DNA from 2 places in the Dehalobacter sp. TeCB1 genome. Region 1 is predicted to be linked to the other one. Evidence: a T-box and tRNA genes for the amino acid it is inferred to sense, from the RefSeq annotation. Region 1 holds a T-box; the other holds one or more tRNA genes.
What was found. A T-box is a leader RNA that pairs with one kind of tRNA and senses whether it is charged. The one in region 1 lies ahead of ileS (isoleucine--tRNA ligase), so its partner is inferred to be a tRNA-Ile.
Positions count from the first base shown of each region.

Region 2: it encodes a tRNA-Ile, which carries the amino acid that the T-box ahead of ileS (isoleucine--tRNA ligase) is inferred to sense. The anticodon was not compared.

Region 1 covers NZ_MCHF01000036.1:11,797-19,568, forward strand. The annotation lists gene lepA (translation elongation factor 4) at 1-1,562, opposite strand, end outside; gene murJ (murein biosynthesis integral membrane protein MurJ) at 1,686-3,245, opposite strand; gene spoIIP (stage II sporulation protein P) at 3,301-4,146, opposite strand; T-box leader at 4,503-4,771, shown strand; gene ileS (isoleucine--tRNA ligase) at 4,869-7,772, shown strand, end outside.
Region 2 covers NZ_MCHF01000034.1:16,345-24,116, reverse strand. The annotation lists gene dnaG (DNA primase) at 1-753, shown strand, start outside; gene rpoD (RNA polymerase sigma factor RpoD) at 815-1,900, shown strand; tRNA gene A7D23_RS09410 (tRNA-Asn) at 2,062-2,136, shown strand; tRNA gene A7D23_RS09405 (tRNA-Ile) at 2,145-2,219, shown strand; gene A7D23_RS09400 (class I SAM-dependent methyltransferase) at 2,286-3,149, shown strand; gene A7D23_RS09395 (Nif3-like dinuclear metal center hexameric protein) at 3,134-4,285, shown strand; RNA gene rnpB (RNase P RNA component class A) at 4,673-5,037, shown strand; gene A7D23_RS09385 (hypothetical protein) at 5,808-6,194, shown strand; gene A7D23_RS09380 (hypothetical protein) at 6,194-6,562, shown strand; gene A7D23_RS09375 (MarR family transcriptional regulator) at 7,147-7,605, shown strand; gene A7D23_RS09370 (DUF6544 family protein) at 7,610-7,772, shown strand, end outside.

The sequences.
Region 1 (7,772 bases):
CGCAGCTTTTCAACAAGTTTGCGTCCACGAGAATATGCTTTGTCTTTATGGACAATGAAGGAGAGTGCATCAACAATTTCAGCGTTCAGCATGATATCGAGTTTCACAAGATCCGCTTCCTTGTATCCGATCAGTTCATAGTCCAGAGACGCATACCCTTTGGTCCGGGATTTAAGCTGATCAAAATAATCATATACAATTTCGCTTAACGGAAGCTCATAATAGAGACTTACGCGCGAAGCGGTGATGTAATCCATGTTCAGGAACGTACCCCTTTTCTCCTGGTTCAGTTCCATGATGGTGCCTACGTACTCGGAGGGTACCATAATCGTAGCCTTGACCACAGGCTCTTCAATCGATTCGATCTTTCCTTCAGGCGGCAGAAGCGCAGGGTTATCGATAAAGACCTGTTCCTTGGCTGTGGTATTTACTTTATAAACAACGCTCGGTGCGGTCGTAATAATACTGAGGCCAAATTCCCTCTCGAGTCTCTCCTGGATAATTTCCATGTGCAGGAGACCCAGGAAACCACAGCGAAAACCAAAACCCAGCGCTGCGGACGTTTCATTTTCATACATTAAACTCGCATCATTCAACTGAAGTTTCTCCAGCGCATCCTTCAGCCTGTCAAAGTCGGAAGTTTCAACCGGATAAAGGCCGCAAAAAACCATCGATACCGCTTTGCGGTAGCCCGACAGCGGTTCCGCCGCCGCATGGTCGTTATCCGTCACGGTATCCCCGACCCGGGTATCCCCGACATTCTTGATACTGCCCGCGATATAGCCAACCTGGCCTGCCCTCAGCTCATCGACAATCGTCATTCCTGGGGTAAAAACACCAACTTCGGTGATTTCAAACATTTTTCCGGTGGACATCATCCTGATGTTCGTTCCTTTGGAGACTTTACCGTCAAATAATCGAATATAAGGGATCGCACCTTTGTAGGAATCAAACTTTGAGTCAAAAATCAATGACTTTAAAGGTTCTTCATCATCGCCCTTAGGCGGAGGAATCCTCTGGACAATGGCTTCCAGGATCTCTTCGACCCCAATCCCCACTTTGGCCGATGCGAGGATCGCCTCACTCGCGTCAATCCCAATCACATCTTCAATCTCCTGTTTGACTCTGTCAGGTTCTGCGCTTGGCAGATCTATTTTATTAATAACCGGAATGATCTCCAGGTCATTTTCCAAAGCAAGATAGACGTTGGCAAGAGTCTGCGCCTCAATACCCTGGGCCGCATCGACCACCAACAAAGCCCCTTCGCAGGCAGCCAGACTCCGGGAAACTTCGTAAGAAAAGTCAACATGTCCGGGAGTATCGATCAGATTCAGCTCATAGACCTCTCCGTTTTTTGCCTTGTAGCGCAAACGAACTGCCTGCAATTTGATGGTAATACCACGCTCCCGTTCCAAATCCATGGAGTCGAGAACCTGCTCCTTGAGTTCCCGGGTGGACATGGTTCCGGTATACTCAATCAGCCGATCGGCAAGAGTAGATTTGCCGTGATCGATATGGGCAATGATCGAAAAATTTCTGATTTTAGATGAAGCGTTTGCCATGGATATTCTTCTCTCCCCGAATATAATGCCAGCATATCATTATACCAAACTACCGCCTTGAAAAGCAAGGCGGCTCCGGAATGCCGGGGGGACAGGGGGAGTCCTTTTGCCCCCCAGCCCTCCTTATTTGCGTCGTTTGATCAGCATCTCGATGGCCATTTGGTACTCTTCCATCTTCAGCAGACGGGCAACTATAAAAAACACGAGCATGCCTACGAGTGCTCCGCTGATTAAAACAATCGTCGATCCCATTTTGCCAATTCCGACCCAAAGGGTCAGCAGATTCGCCCAAATCATGACGACAGCTGCCATGGCCAAAGCGGCTGCCAGTGTTTTACTAAACACGGCTGCGATTCTGCGCCCGTCAATTTTGCCGAGTTTGCGGCGCAGTACGATAAACAGCAGGAGCATCTGCATAATGGCTCCGAGGGTTACAGCCAGGGCCAAGCCGCCGCAAGCCAAAGGCCCGACTAAAATGTACATCCAGATTATGCTGGCAGCCATGGCGATAAGACCAAGAATAACCGGAATCCAGGTGTTCTGCATCGCATAAAAAGCACGCGGCAGAATCTGAATAATAGCCTGAGCAGTGATCCCCAGCGAAAAATACAGCAGCGGCACAGCCATGATATCCGTATCCCCTGCACTGAATTCACCATGCTGGAACAGAACCCGAATCAAAGGGAAGCGCAGGACGACCATCCCAATGGATATCGGAACCGTAATAAAGATAATCAGACGAATTGCACTCGAGATCGTCTCCAGAAAGTCTTTGGCCTTTTTCAGAGCAGCCTGCTCTGTTAAGGTCGGAAAAACAGCGACACCGATGGCCAGCGCGAAGATGCCGACCGGGACCTGGAAAAGACGGTAAGAGTACCAGATCGCAGTCAAGCTTCCCGGATCAAGCGCAGAACCGAGGTTGGAATTCACAATGACCTGGAATTGATTCAAGGTGTACATGATAATCATCGGGACAGCCAAGACCATGATCTTCCGGACCCCGGGATGTTTCAAATCGATCATTGGATAGTAGCGGAAGCCAACCCTGCGCAGGGAAGGGACCTGGACAAGAAAATTTACCGTAGCGCCGATCACGACCCCAAACGCAAAACCGGAGATACTCCGGGCCTCACCGGAATTAGCAAAAAGCGCCCCAAATAGGATGACGCTGGCATTGTAAAGGACCGTCCCCAGCGCGGACGGCCAAAATATTTTGTACGAGTTCAGGATACCCATCGTAATCCCGCTCAAAGCCAGAATGACCGGCTGCAGCAGTAAGATGCGGGTAAGATAGATGGTAAGTTCCTTATTCGCCGGACTGAATCCGGGTACCTGCATCTCAATAAACTTCGGAGTCAGCAGCATGCCTGCGATAACCAGGATACAGAGCAGAAGAAATGTCGCATTGGTTACCGAGCTGACGACTTTCCATCCTTCTTTTTCCTTTTCTTTGGCAATATATTCGGATAGGACAGGGATAAAGGCAGCACTCAACACCCCTCCGACCAACAGCCAGTAGAGCAGGTCCGGAAGAATAAAAGCCGTATTATACGCATCTGTAGCCGCCGTTTTCCCAAACAGGCCTGCCATCAGGGATTCCCTGACAAAACCGAGAAGCCTGGAAACAAGGTTGGCAGCCATCATGAAGCCTGCCGCTTTCATCATTTTTTGATTGTTTGTCATAATGATGCTGAAGGACCTTTCTATATACAAAGAAATGCACTCACTGCAAATTATATCATTTACCGAGATATTCCTTCAATACTTCGGCTATCGGTCCGGCTGCAGCCTGTGCTTCCTCCAACGTGTTTAGCTGACTGCCAATTTCCAGCAGGATTGCTCCGTCCGTGAGATACTGGTTATAGCGTGCTTCTGAGGCATAGCGGATTTTCGGGAAAAACAGTCCCGGGTATTTTTTTTCCGCAATCTTAATAATTTCACGCGCAATTGCATCATTCTTTTCCCAGTTTTGATTTTTCTGACCGATCACAATCATGACTCTGGCACACTCCTGTCCGTTAATCTTTGCAGTATCTTTGCCCACCTGGGAAGGAAGTCCGTCCCGGTGAAGATCGATCAGCAAACGGGTTGTTGGGTTTTTCTCGAGCATTTTTTTTGCTGCGAGATAGGAATGATTGTAGGCCTGGATATAGACAGCATCATTAACCTCCTCGGAATGTGCCGTATTGATTCCTGCCTGGTTCAATTTTTCAGTCAATAGCTGTCCAATCTCCACAATATCTCCGTTTTCACCTCCAGCTGACCGGTCTGCACCGCCATCCCCCGAATAGGACTCTGCACTGTGGGTGTGATAGATGCTTACCAGGACATCCTGCGCACTTTTAATCGGTTCAGGATCATGATAAAACGGATTATCGAGGGGTTCGAGCAGTGGTCCCTCCATTTCAGGATCATTGGGATAATAGGCCCAGCCCAGCCAGGTCGGCCCTTCGGAAGGAGGTGCATAGAAACTTAAAAAATACGTCCGAGCGTCGGATATGTTGACTCCGGTCAGCAAATACATTCCGATCCCTGCAGCAGCATTCCGTGTATCACTGATATAGGTTCGTTGTGGATAAGACATCCCCGGGGCGCCTTCCAGAAGTATAAGCTCAAACGGAAAACTTTTTTCAGACAATATTTTTATGGTATACTGAAAACTATCGTTGGAAATGCAAAAGTAAACAGAAAATGCAAGCAGCGCCAAGAGTAGTATGACCCCAACAGCTTTCAGACGGGTATTCCAAAAAAACAGGATAATCTCCTCCTTTCCATAATTAGGAATATGAAGGACAAACCTGTCTTAGAACATTGAAATATCCTTAATATTTTACACCTGCATTAACGCTGAATTTATACAGTGCAGAATTTTTAAGATGTACTTGGCATTTTTGCATGGGATGTCATATAATAGATATAATTTGAAGACAATTCAAGTATCAAACAGCAAGGAATGGGACAGTAGCTTAAAAGGAAGTCCACAGAAAGCAATCAAATGCTGAGAGATTGCGTCCGACTTTCAAGTGAAAATCACCCGGGAGCTGAACTTCAGAAATATGTACCTTGTCACTGTCAAGTGATCAATTAACAGGGTTCCAGTAAGAAGTTTCGCCTGCCCTGCGTTAACGGGTAAGAGTGATGTGTTTGACGTAATTTCATGTACCTCAGACATATAATCAGGGTGGTACCGCGGTTTAGTCGTCCCTAAGTTATTCATACTTAGGGATTTTTACTTTTTTCATATGATAACTTGAGGGTTGACGAGGAACTAATTAGTCATTAATGAATTGATAAAGGAGAATCTCTATGAAAAAATTTAAATCTTTAGCTGAAAACCCCGTTGCTGGACGGGAAAAACAAATATCAGATTACTGGGATTCGATTGATATTCTGCAGAAGACAATCGAAAACCGCGAAGGCGCGGAACCGTTCGTGTTTTATGAGGGTCCGCCTACAGCCAACGGCAAGCCGGGTATTCACCATGTCATGGCGAGAACACTGAAGGATTCCGTCTGCCGGTATCAGAACATGAAAGGTTTTCAGGTCAAACGGAAGGCGGGATGGGATACGCACGGACTGCCGGTGGAAATCGAAGTTGAAAAACAGTTGAATCTTTCCGACAAACAAGGTATAGAAGCGTATGGGATCGCCCAGTTCAATGAAAAATGCCGCGACTCTGTGTTTACGTATGAAAAACAGTGGCGCGAAATGACGATCCGGATGGGTTATTCGATTGATCTGGATCATCCGTATATTACCCTGGATAACAATTATATTGAAAGTGTCTGGTGGATTCTGGACAAATTTTTCAGAGAAGGATATATGTACGAAGGTCACAAGATTCTTCCGTACTGCTCCAGATGTGGAACCGGACTTGCTTCCCACGAAGTCGCGCTGGGCTATAAAGAAATTAAAACGAATACAGTCATTGTCAAATTCAAACGCCAAGAATATGACGAGTATTTTCTGGCCTGGACGACCACACCATGGACCTTGCCCTCCAATGCTGCACTGACGGTAAGCCCGACCGAAACCTACGTCAAAGTCCGCAGCAATGATGAGATTTATTATCTATCGAAGACGCTTGCACCGAAAGTACTCGGCGACGATTATGAAGTCCTGCAGGAATTAAAAGGCACTGAGCTTGAATATATGGAGTATGAGCAGCTGATGCCGTTCTTAACCGCCGACAAAAAGGCTTTTTTTGTGACGACTGCCGATTATGTCACGACAGAGGACGGTACCGGGATCGTCCATACCGCACCCGCTTTTGGTGAAGACGATTATAACACCGGAAAGCGCTACAACCTGCCGGTTTTTCAACCGGTGGACGAATCGGGCAAATTTATCGCAACGCCTTGGAAGGATAGCTTTGTGATGGATGCCGACCTGGATATCATCAAGTGGCTGCATGCCGAGGGCAAACTGTTTAAAAAGGAAAAATTGGAGCATAATTACCCGCACTGCTGGCGCTGTCAGACCCCTCTGCTGTACTACGCCAAACCAAGCTGGTACATTGCGATGACCAAACTAAAAGATCAGCTTGTCGCCAATAACAAAACAGTTGAATGGTATCCCGACTTTGTCGGTGAAAAACGTTTTGGCAACTGGCTTGAAAATGTCAATGACTGGGCATTGTCCCGTAACCGCTACTGGGGGACTCCGCTGAATATCTGGCGCTGCGGATGCGGCCATACTGCTTCGGTCGGCTCCCGCAAAGAACTTGTGGAAAAAGCAATCGAAAAGATTGATGAAACCATCGAACTGCACCGACCTTACGTCGATGATGTTCATATCCGCTGTGAAAAGTGCGGCAAACCGATGACCCGGGTCAGTGAAGTCATTGACTGCTGGTTTGACAGCGGCGCGATGCCCTATGCTCAGCATCATTATCCGTTTGAAAACAAAGAGAACTTCCATGAACTGTTCCCGGCTGATTTTATCTGTGAAGGGATCGATCAGACCCGCGGCTGGTTCTACTCCCTGCTCGCGATCTCGACCTTTGTGATGGGCCGTTCCCCGTATAAGCGGGTTCTGGTCAACGATCTGGTTTTAGACAAGCAGGGACAGAAAATGTCCAAATCCAAAGGCAACACGGTAGACCCGTTTGAACTGTTTGACCAGTACGGTGCCGACACGCTCAGATGGTATTTGCTTTATGTGTCTCCGGCCTGGACACCTAAACGCTTTGACATCGAAGGCCTTAAGGAAGTCCAGAGCAAGTTCTTCGGGACACTCCGCAACGTCTATACCTTTTTTGCGCTCTATGCGAATACCGATGAGGTCGACCCGAGAGATTTCTTTATCGAATACAAAAAGCGGCCGGAGCTCGACAGGTGGATCCTCTCCAAATATCACGCCCTGCTCAATGACGTTGAAACCAATCTCGCTGTCTATGATCTGACTAAAGCGGTCCGAAAAATACAAGAATTTGTCAGCGAGGACCTCTCCAACTGGTATATCCGGCGATCCCGCCGCAGATTCTGGGATTCCGGCCTATCGGACGACAAGAAGGCCGTCTATAACACCACGTATGAAATCCTGGTCGGCATCGCCAAAATCTCAGCACCGTTCGCACCTTATCTGGCGGAAGAAATCTACCGTAACCTGACCGGTGAGACTTCGGTCCACCTGGCAGATTATCCGGAATATGTCTCGACTATGATCGATCAGAACGTCGAAAACAGAATGGATTTGGTCAGGAATTTAGTCACCCTCGGCAGATCTGCCCGGGAACAGGTCAGGATCAAAGTCCGTCAGCCGATCCAGCAAATCCTAGTTGACGGGAAATATGAAGTCCTGATCGCCGATTTAATTCCACTGATTCAGGAAGAGCTCAATGTAAAGGAAGTTATTTTTGCGAATAACTTAAGCGATTTTATGAATTTCATTCTGAAGCCAAACTTCAAAACTGCTGGACCCGTCTTCGGCTCGAAAATCAAACTCCTTGGCAAAGCACTGGAAAGCCTGGAGGCTTCAACGGCTGTGGCTGCCCTGGAGGCTGGAGAATCGCTCTCAGTGGATGTGGATGGAGAACAGCTAGATATCGTCAAGGACTATGTCATCGTGTCGATTTCCGCCAAAGAAGGGTTCACGGTCACAATGGAAAACAACCTGTTCGTTATTCTTGATACCACGCTGACCAGAGAGCTTATCGATGAAGGTCTGGCCAGAGAGCTCGTTTCCAAAGTCCAGCAGATGCGCAAGAGC
Region 2 (7,772 bases), on a different contig from region 1:
AAGAAACTCGAAAATACCATTACTTTCATCGAGTTTAAATATAAAATGCTGATCCGGGACACCCCCCTGCGGACCATACCGGATAAAGCAGAGCTGATCAGAAAGCTTGCTCCCGATATCCTTAAAGTTTCAAGCGTAGTTGAGAAAGAAGGATATGAAAGATATCTAAGTCTGGAGCTCGGTCTCACGCTCGAAGCAGTTCAGCACGAGATCGACAGCTTGACGAAGAAAACCAGAGGAAACAGGGGTAATTCCGAAATTTTTTCGCAACAACAGGATATTTCTGTAAAAAAAAGAAATACTATAGAAGGGACGGACATTGACAGTTCTAACGAATCTTATGTCCATTTAGGAGTTTTCCGGGCCGAACAGACCATTCTCAGAATCATCCTGGAGAATCCCAATTATAAAAATCAAGTAGCCGACAACCTGGATAAGGAATTTTGGAGGCTGCAGGAACATAGATATATCTTCGAGAATTTCCCGGAAAACAGTTTGAATCTTATCAATGATGACAGCTGGTATGAGAAGGTTCAAAGGCGTCTTGCCGAAATATATGAATTGTCCATCGATTTCGATAAAGCCGATATGCTCCTTAAGGACTGCATTGCTTTGATTAAGGAGACAAAGAAGAAAGAGACGATCGAAGATTTGCAGGCCAAAATGATTTTGCTGGAAAAAACTGGAGATATGACTGGGGCGCTTGTCCTGCTCCAGGAGATAGGAGAGCGGTTGAAACGTGGCGAGAAATAATAAGAAACAATTTGTTGCGAATTATCCGCTGGAAGGGGAGAATTCCGTGACCGTAGATGAAATGAAAAAGGAAAATGTCTCGACTTTAATTGAGCTGGGCAAAACCAAGGGTAATCTTACCTATGATGAGATTGCCAATGCTTTGCAGAAGGTCGACCTTTCTGAGGACCAGATTGAGGAGATCTATGACCAGCTGAGCGGGCTCGGTATTGATGTTGTTGACGACAGCGTCGAAGTGGTTATCGACAAAGAAACAAAAGATCTTGCCGACGAGATCGCTAATGAAACAGACATTGACCTTTCCATTCCTGAAGGTGTGGGGATCGACGATCCCGTCAGGATGTACCTGAAGGAGATCGGCCGGGTTCCTTTGCTGACAGCGGAAGATGAGATTGAACTGGCTCTCAAGATGGAGGCCGGGGATGAAATGGCCAAGCGCCGTCTGGCGGAAGCAAACCTGCGTCTGGTGGTCAGTATTGCCAAGCGCTATGTGGGCCGCGGCATGCTTTTCCTGGACCTGATCCAAGAGGGCAATCTTGGTCTGATTAAAGCTGTGGAAAAATTTGATTACCGCAAAGGCTTTAAATTCAGTACGTATGCAACCTGGTGGATCAGACAGGCCATCACGCGCGCGATCGCCGACCAGGCCAGAACGATCCGCATACCGGTTCATATGGTCGAAACGATTAATAAACTGATCCGGGTCAACAGACAGCTCCTGCAGGAACTGGGCCGCGATCCAACCCCGGATGAAACAGCCAAGGTCATGGAGATACCGGAAGAACGTGTGCGGGAGATCTTAAAGATCGCTCAGGAACCTGTTTCTTTGGAAACACCGATCGGGGAAGAGGAAGATTCCCACCTCGGAGATTTTATTCCCGACGAGGATGCTCCGGCTCCCTCTGAAGCCGCGTCATTCATCCTGCTCAAGGAACAGCTTGAAGAGGTCCTTGAGACGCTCACCCCAAGAGAAGAGAAAGTCCTCAGACTGCGTTTCGGACTCGATGACGGACGCACCAGGACTTTGGAGGAAGTCGGCCAGGAATTCGGCGTAACCAGAGAAAGAATCAGGCAGATCGAGGCCAAGGCGCTGCGCAAGCTCCGCCATCCAAGCCGCAGCAAAAAATTGAAGGATTATTTAGACTAAAAATCAGGATTTTCTTAAAAAATTCTTGTTATGCTAAAGACAATAAATAAGACTAAAAAGGATTAAGAAAAGTTGAGATGAATCCAGATAACGCAAGATAAAATTGATAAAACATGCTTGACCATCGCGCAATAATTCCGTATAATAAACGTCGCAGGCTTTCCTCGATAGCTCAACGGTAGAGCAATCGGCTGTTAACCGATAGGTTGCTGGTTCGAATCCAGCTCGGGGAGCCATATTTTTTGGGCCTATAGCTCAGCGGTAGAGCGGCCGGCTCATAACCGGTTGGTCCCTGGTTCGATCCCAGGTGGGCCCACCACCAAAAATAATGAATTTGAAATCAAAAACAAAACTCTGGTGCAAGCCGGAGTTTATTGTTATAGGGATGATAACATTGAGGAATACAATGGTTTCAGAACAGCAAGATAATAAACTGGAAAATAAAACGGCCATAAAGCTTGGCTCCCGCCTGGAGACAATTGCGTCACTGGTGCCCGCCGGCGCCAGAATCGGGGATATCGGTACGGACCACGCCTATCTGCCTGTCTATCTGGTACAGGCCGGAGTGATTTGCCAGGCTGTCGGGGTAGATGTCCACAGAGGGCCTTATGAATCTGCTGTCGAAAATGTTAAAGCCTATGGATTACAGGACAACATCCAGATCCGGCACGGAGACGGACTGATTCCGCTGGAGTCGGGAGAAGTCGATACATTGGTCATTGCCGGTATGGGCGGCGTGACGATCCTCGAAATACTCGCCACGAAGCCGGACGTACTGCAGAGTGTTCAGACATTGATCCTTCAGCCGCAGGGCGCAGAAAACAGGGTCAGATTCGAACTGCTTTCTGAGGGTTGGAGGCTGAGCGAAGAATGTCTGACAGAAGAAGACGGCAGGCTGTATACCGTCATTTGCCTGTCCCGCTCAGAAGGTCTGGATAGAGAGGAAGTCGAACAGCGGATGAAGCAGGTCATTCAGGATATTGCCGCGGACTGTACCGGAGTGCCTGCGTTGGAAGCAGCAAAGGATCTGGAACAGACGCTGCGTAATTTCATCTGGCAGCTCGGACCGCTGATCATCGAACGCAAAGAACCCCGGTTAAACGACATCATTGCCGACACCACGAGCAATCTCAGAAGAGTCGTTCTGGAAATGATGCGCACAAACAGGGCTGCAGTTTCCCAGAGAGCAGAACAGATGAGGCAGGAAATCGCCATGATGGAGGTAATAAAAAGATGGCTGTATCAGTAGGCCAGGTTGAACAACTCATCGAAAAGATAGCGCCGCGTTCCTGGGCAGAAGACTGGGACAATCCCGGACTCCTGGTCGGCAGCAGCGCCCAGCGCGTCAATAAGATTTTACTGACGCTGGACGGAACCATGGAAGCCGTCGAAGAAGCTGTTTCGGAAAAAGCTGAACTGATTGTTTCCCACCACCCGCTGCTGTTTAAACCGCTGAAGAATCTCCGTATGGACAACCAGGCGGCCTTGGCCCCCCTATCGCTTTTCCGCAATGGGATCTCATATTATGCTGCCCACACGAATCTGGATCAGTCGTATTTGTCATCGAGCCTGACGTTTGCGGAAATGCTCGGACTGCAGAAAAAAGAGTTCCTGGAAACCACCTCTGCTGAGAAACTGATTAAGATCGTCACTTTTGTTCCGGAAGAACACGTCGAGACCATCCGGAAGGCTCTGACCGCCGAAGGCGTCGGCAGTGGAATTACCGATGGCGAGCACAGTGATGCCTACAGCGAATGTTTCTTCCAGACAAACGGTGAAGGCATGTTCCGGGCGCTGGACGGAGCCGAGCCAACTATAGGAAAAGTTGGAGAGCTGACCAGAGTACCCGAGATCCGGCTCGAGAGCATTGTCGAAGAGCGCAGCCTTGGCAGGGCGATTAAGGCTTTGCATAAGGCACATCCGTATGAAGAACCCGCTTACGACCTGATACCACTCCGAAATACCGGGAAACCCAGAGGATACGGGGTGATCGGAACATTACTGAAACCTGTCAGACTAGCCGATTTGTGGGAAGGATTTCTGAAGCAGCTTACGGAGAAGTATGGCCATGACTGTTCTTCAGTGCGATTGGCAGGAGATCCTGACAGAAAGATCAAAAAAATTGCCATTTTAAATGGCAGCGGAAGCAGTTTTGTGGCGAAGGCTGCCTTTAAGGGTGCTGATTTATATATCACAGGAGAGATCGGCTACCATAACGTGCTGGATTGTCTCGAATCAGGTATGGCCGTCGGTGAGCTCGGGCATTTTCTTAGCGAAATCCCAATGATCCATGCACTTTACGATTATATTAGAGCCGATCGAACAATGGATGACGTAGAAGTGGTTATCAGCGCGGCGAGCAAAATACCGTGGTTGAAGCGTTGATAAAGTTATCAACATGACTGAATTGTCTGAAAGATAAATCTATAGTTGGTTCCAATAGCGTCCTGGTTATTTTTGGGCGGATGATCATAAGAACTCAAAAGTTATGCACAATTTGTTCACAACTTGTGCATAACTAAGAATTAAAATAATTACAAAATTATAGGGAAAATTTGATTATAGTGTTATAAATTGTAGCTTGAATTTTGTTTTTGGAATGATATACTGTGATTACGCCGTAATTTGTCGAAGCAACTAATGTCGAAACAAATCATTGAATTCCTGATATACGCTATATGAAATAGGCAACAAATTGATTACGGCGATTTACTTTAGATACGCTTAAGAATTATTTGACCAAACACAAATAATCTAGTAAGATTGGATAGCGAAGTCAACCGGATGGTCGCGGGGACAAGTGCCGAAAGGTCGTCTCTGAGGAAAGTCCGAGCTCCACAGGGCAGGGTGCCGGGTAACGCCCGGCGGGGGGAGAATCCCTTTGAGGAAAGTGCAACAGAGATATACCGCCGCTGCCAAGCGGTAAGGGTGGAAAGGTGAGGTAAGAGCTCACCGGCAGTCAGGTAACTGGCTGGCCCTGCAAACCCCACCTGGAGCAAGACCAAATAGAGGAACGATGGAGCTGCCCGCTCTGTTCCCGGGTAAGGTCGCTTGAGACTGTCGGTAACGGCAGTCCTAGATAGATGATCATCACCTCGCAAGAGGTACAGAACTCGGCTTACAGGTTGACTTCCGCTATATTTCCGGGTAACATCTTTCAATTAAACGAATTTTGGGCTGGTTGCCCTGTCTTATAACTTGGTCTGGGACCAAGTTTTTTTATTTGTCAAAAAGGCTATAAGGATATAGAAATTTTCAGCTGCAATTTAGTATTTTTCCTTGTTCCTTTCTGTGGACCTTCGGAATACGCCGAAAAAGATGTGGCAACCATCGCCTTGGACAATATGCCCGCCGCTTATCACAAAGGAAGAAAGATTGCCATACATCGGATATCGTACCAAAAGAAAGATCCGATCATCAACGCCCACCAATACCGATTGATATTATTTACCAATAGACATAAATTTACATCGGTGTTGACAGGTGATATCTTTTTTTTAACTCATGTCTCCATTATAACTTAGTTTTTTAAAATTTGTGTTTGACTCATTGGGGTCATTATACACAGCCCCGTCCACTGGAACTTGCAACGGTGTTTCCGTTTAAATACATATTAGTATTAATTTGACAGTTATATAGCAAATATTATATAGTATTTACGATATCATAAAAATAACGTCATAAAAATAAAGGAAAAGGAGTATAAGCATTTATGAAAAGTGAATAAAATTATATAATATAAAAAGACTCGCATCAGTAAATATGAAATTAGTTAGTTTAGTTTTAAAAAACAGAAAGGGGAGTATGGTATCGCGTTTTTCAATATATGGATATCATACAAAGTATTTCTATGATACAAAAAAGGAAAATATTTACGTCGGTTGCGGTTGGTCTTGGAGTATTGTCTTTGGCTGTACTATTATTTGTAAATGTTAATAGAGCTTATTCAGACAGCGTTAATTCTCAAGAAGAATCTGCATTTGAAAATTTAGCAGTAGAAACTTTAAAAATAGACACAAATAAGGCTAAGCCTGTATATATGAGAGAAATATATGACGATAATGTTTCTGAATTGAATTCTGATTTAAGAAATAAATGTCAAGATGCTCTTAAATCTTTAACGAAAGATGGGACTCACAAAATAGGTGACTTCATGCCAGTATTTTTCATCGAAGGAAATGATAAAGTATCAATAGCAATTAAACATGATGACGGAACCTTAACTCTTGATGAATTTGATATATCAAAACATGACCCAATTAAATTAAATCATATAGCCAGAGAGGTGAAATAATGAATGGAAAAAAATTAAAAATTACCGTATTAATATTGGCATTTTGCCTTTTATGTTCCAATGCTGCATTTGCTTGGAATATGGCCTGTGATTCTGAACTCAGTAGCGGTATAATAAATATTGGAGGTTATTCTGTCACTAGTACTGACATAGTATGCGATGAAGTTGAAGCATATAGTGAACTTTATCGTAACTATACTCTTGTAGATTATGATTTTGTATTGAATTACGACGTTACTTGGGCACAAACCGAGGTTTCTGTCGGTAACCCGCTTGGAATACAGCATTTTGCGATTTATGGAGATCATCGATCCAAGGATGGTCAAGTGGAATATAATGATAGTAGTTATAGTATGAGAGACATTTAACTCTTAAAGGTAGAACAGACCGGGGATGATTGTGAATTAAAGAATTAATTATAAATATAATAATTTACAATTGGGCATACAAATAATTTTTTTACTCCCGCGCAGGATAGGGCAACGCTGGGGAGCGACCTCAGCGGCGCGTGAGGTTTTGCAGGGCGGTGTATTCATTCATGAAGCACCGCTTTTTTACGGCCCTGGAAAACCAAGCGATAAACCCAGGGGGTTCGGGGGCAGCAATGTCGTCAACTTAAGAACTTATATTACACTTTTTCCCCTAAATTTAGGATGCCTTATGCAAGGCAAGCTGGAAGGCTGAGGTTAAAAACAGAAGATGATATTGCCGATCTAGTGAAACAAGTCAGAAAAGAAATGTGGTAAACCACTTATTTCAATAACCGTAGAATTTGCAAGCGCTTGCAAATTCTACAAATTGAGAAATTTTGCCGCATCGAAGGTATAATTTTTTCGCAACAAAGGTTTACAGCAAAAGGATTGACAAATAGGTAACATGTTACATATACTAAAAAAGTAACATGTTACCTATTTATATGGAGGCAGTCAAGAACGATCTGGAGGTGTATCAGATGGACGAAATGAAAAAGCAGGCCAATATCTTCGGAATGATCTTTGTTTTAGCTAACAGGCTACAAGTACTTGGGGATGCTTTTGATCAGAATATTACCATTAAGCAGTGGCTTTTTTTAGTCAGTGTAGCCCGTTTTGAAGAACCGCCGACTGTTAGCGAAGCAGCTGATTATATCGGTTATTCCAGGCAGAATGCCAAACGTCTGGCAGCGACGCTCGAAGAAAGCGGATTTATAACCATCTCCAAAGACAAAAATGATGCCAGAGCTTTGAGAATTGCACTCACCCCCAAATTTAACACCTATTTTGGCGAACGGAGACACAGGGAATTAGCATTCATGCAGAAGCTTTTTAACGGATTTGACCCTGAATCAACAGATGGATTTTACCAAGGGCTAGTCAAGATCGGTCGCAATATCGAAATGATGGAGAATGAAAATGAAAAGATTAAGGAGTAAAAAAATGATAACGTTAGGTGTTGTTACAGGTATTCTTGCAGCGATTATTTTGCTGGCCGTCGTTTACTTTATCCAACCTTATTCGTCTTTAAAATCAGACTTTAATAAGACGGCTGCCCAGCTTATTTCCGAGACCCGACCGGAAACAGAAATGTTTTCGCAGCAGG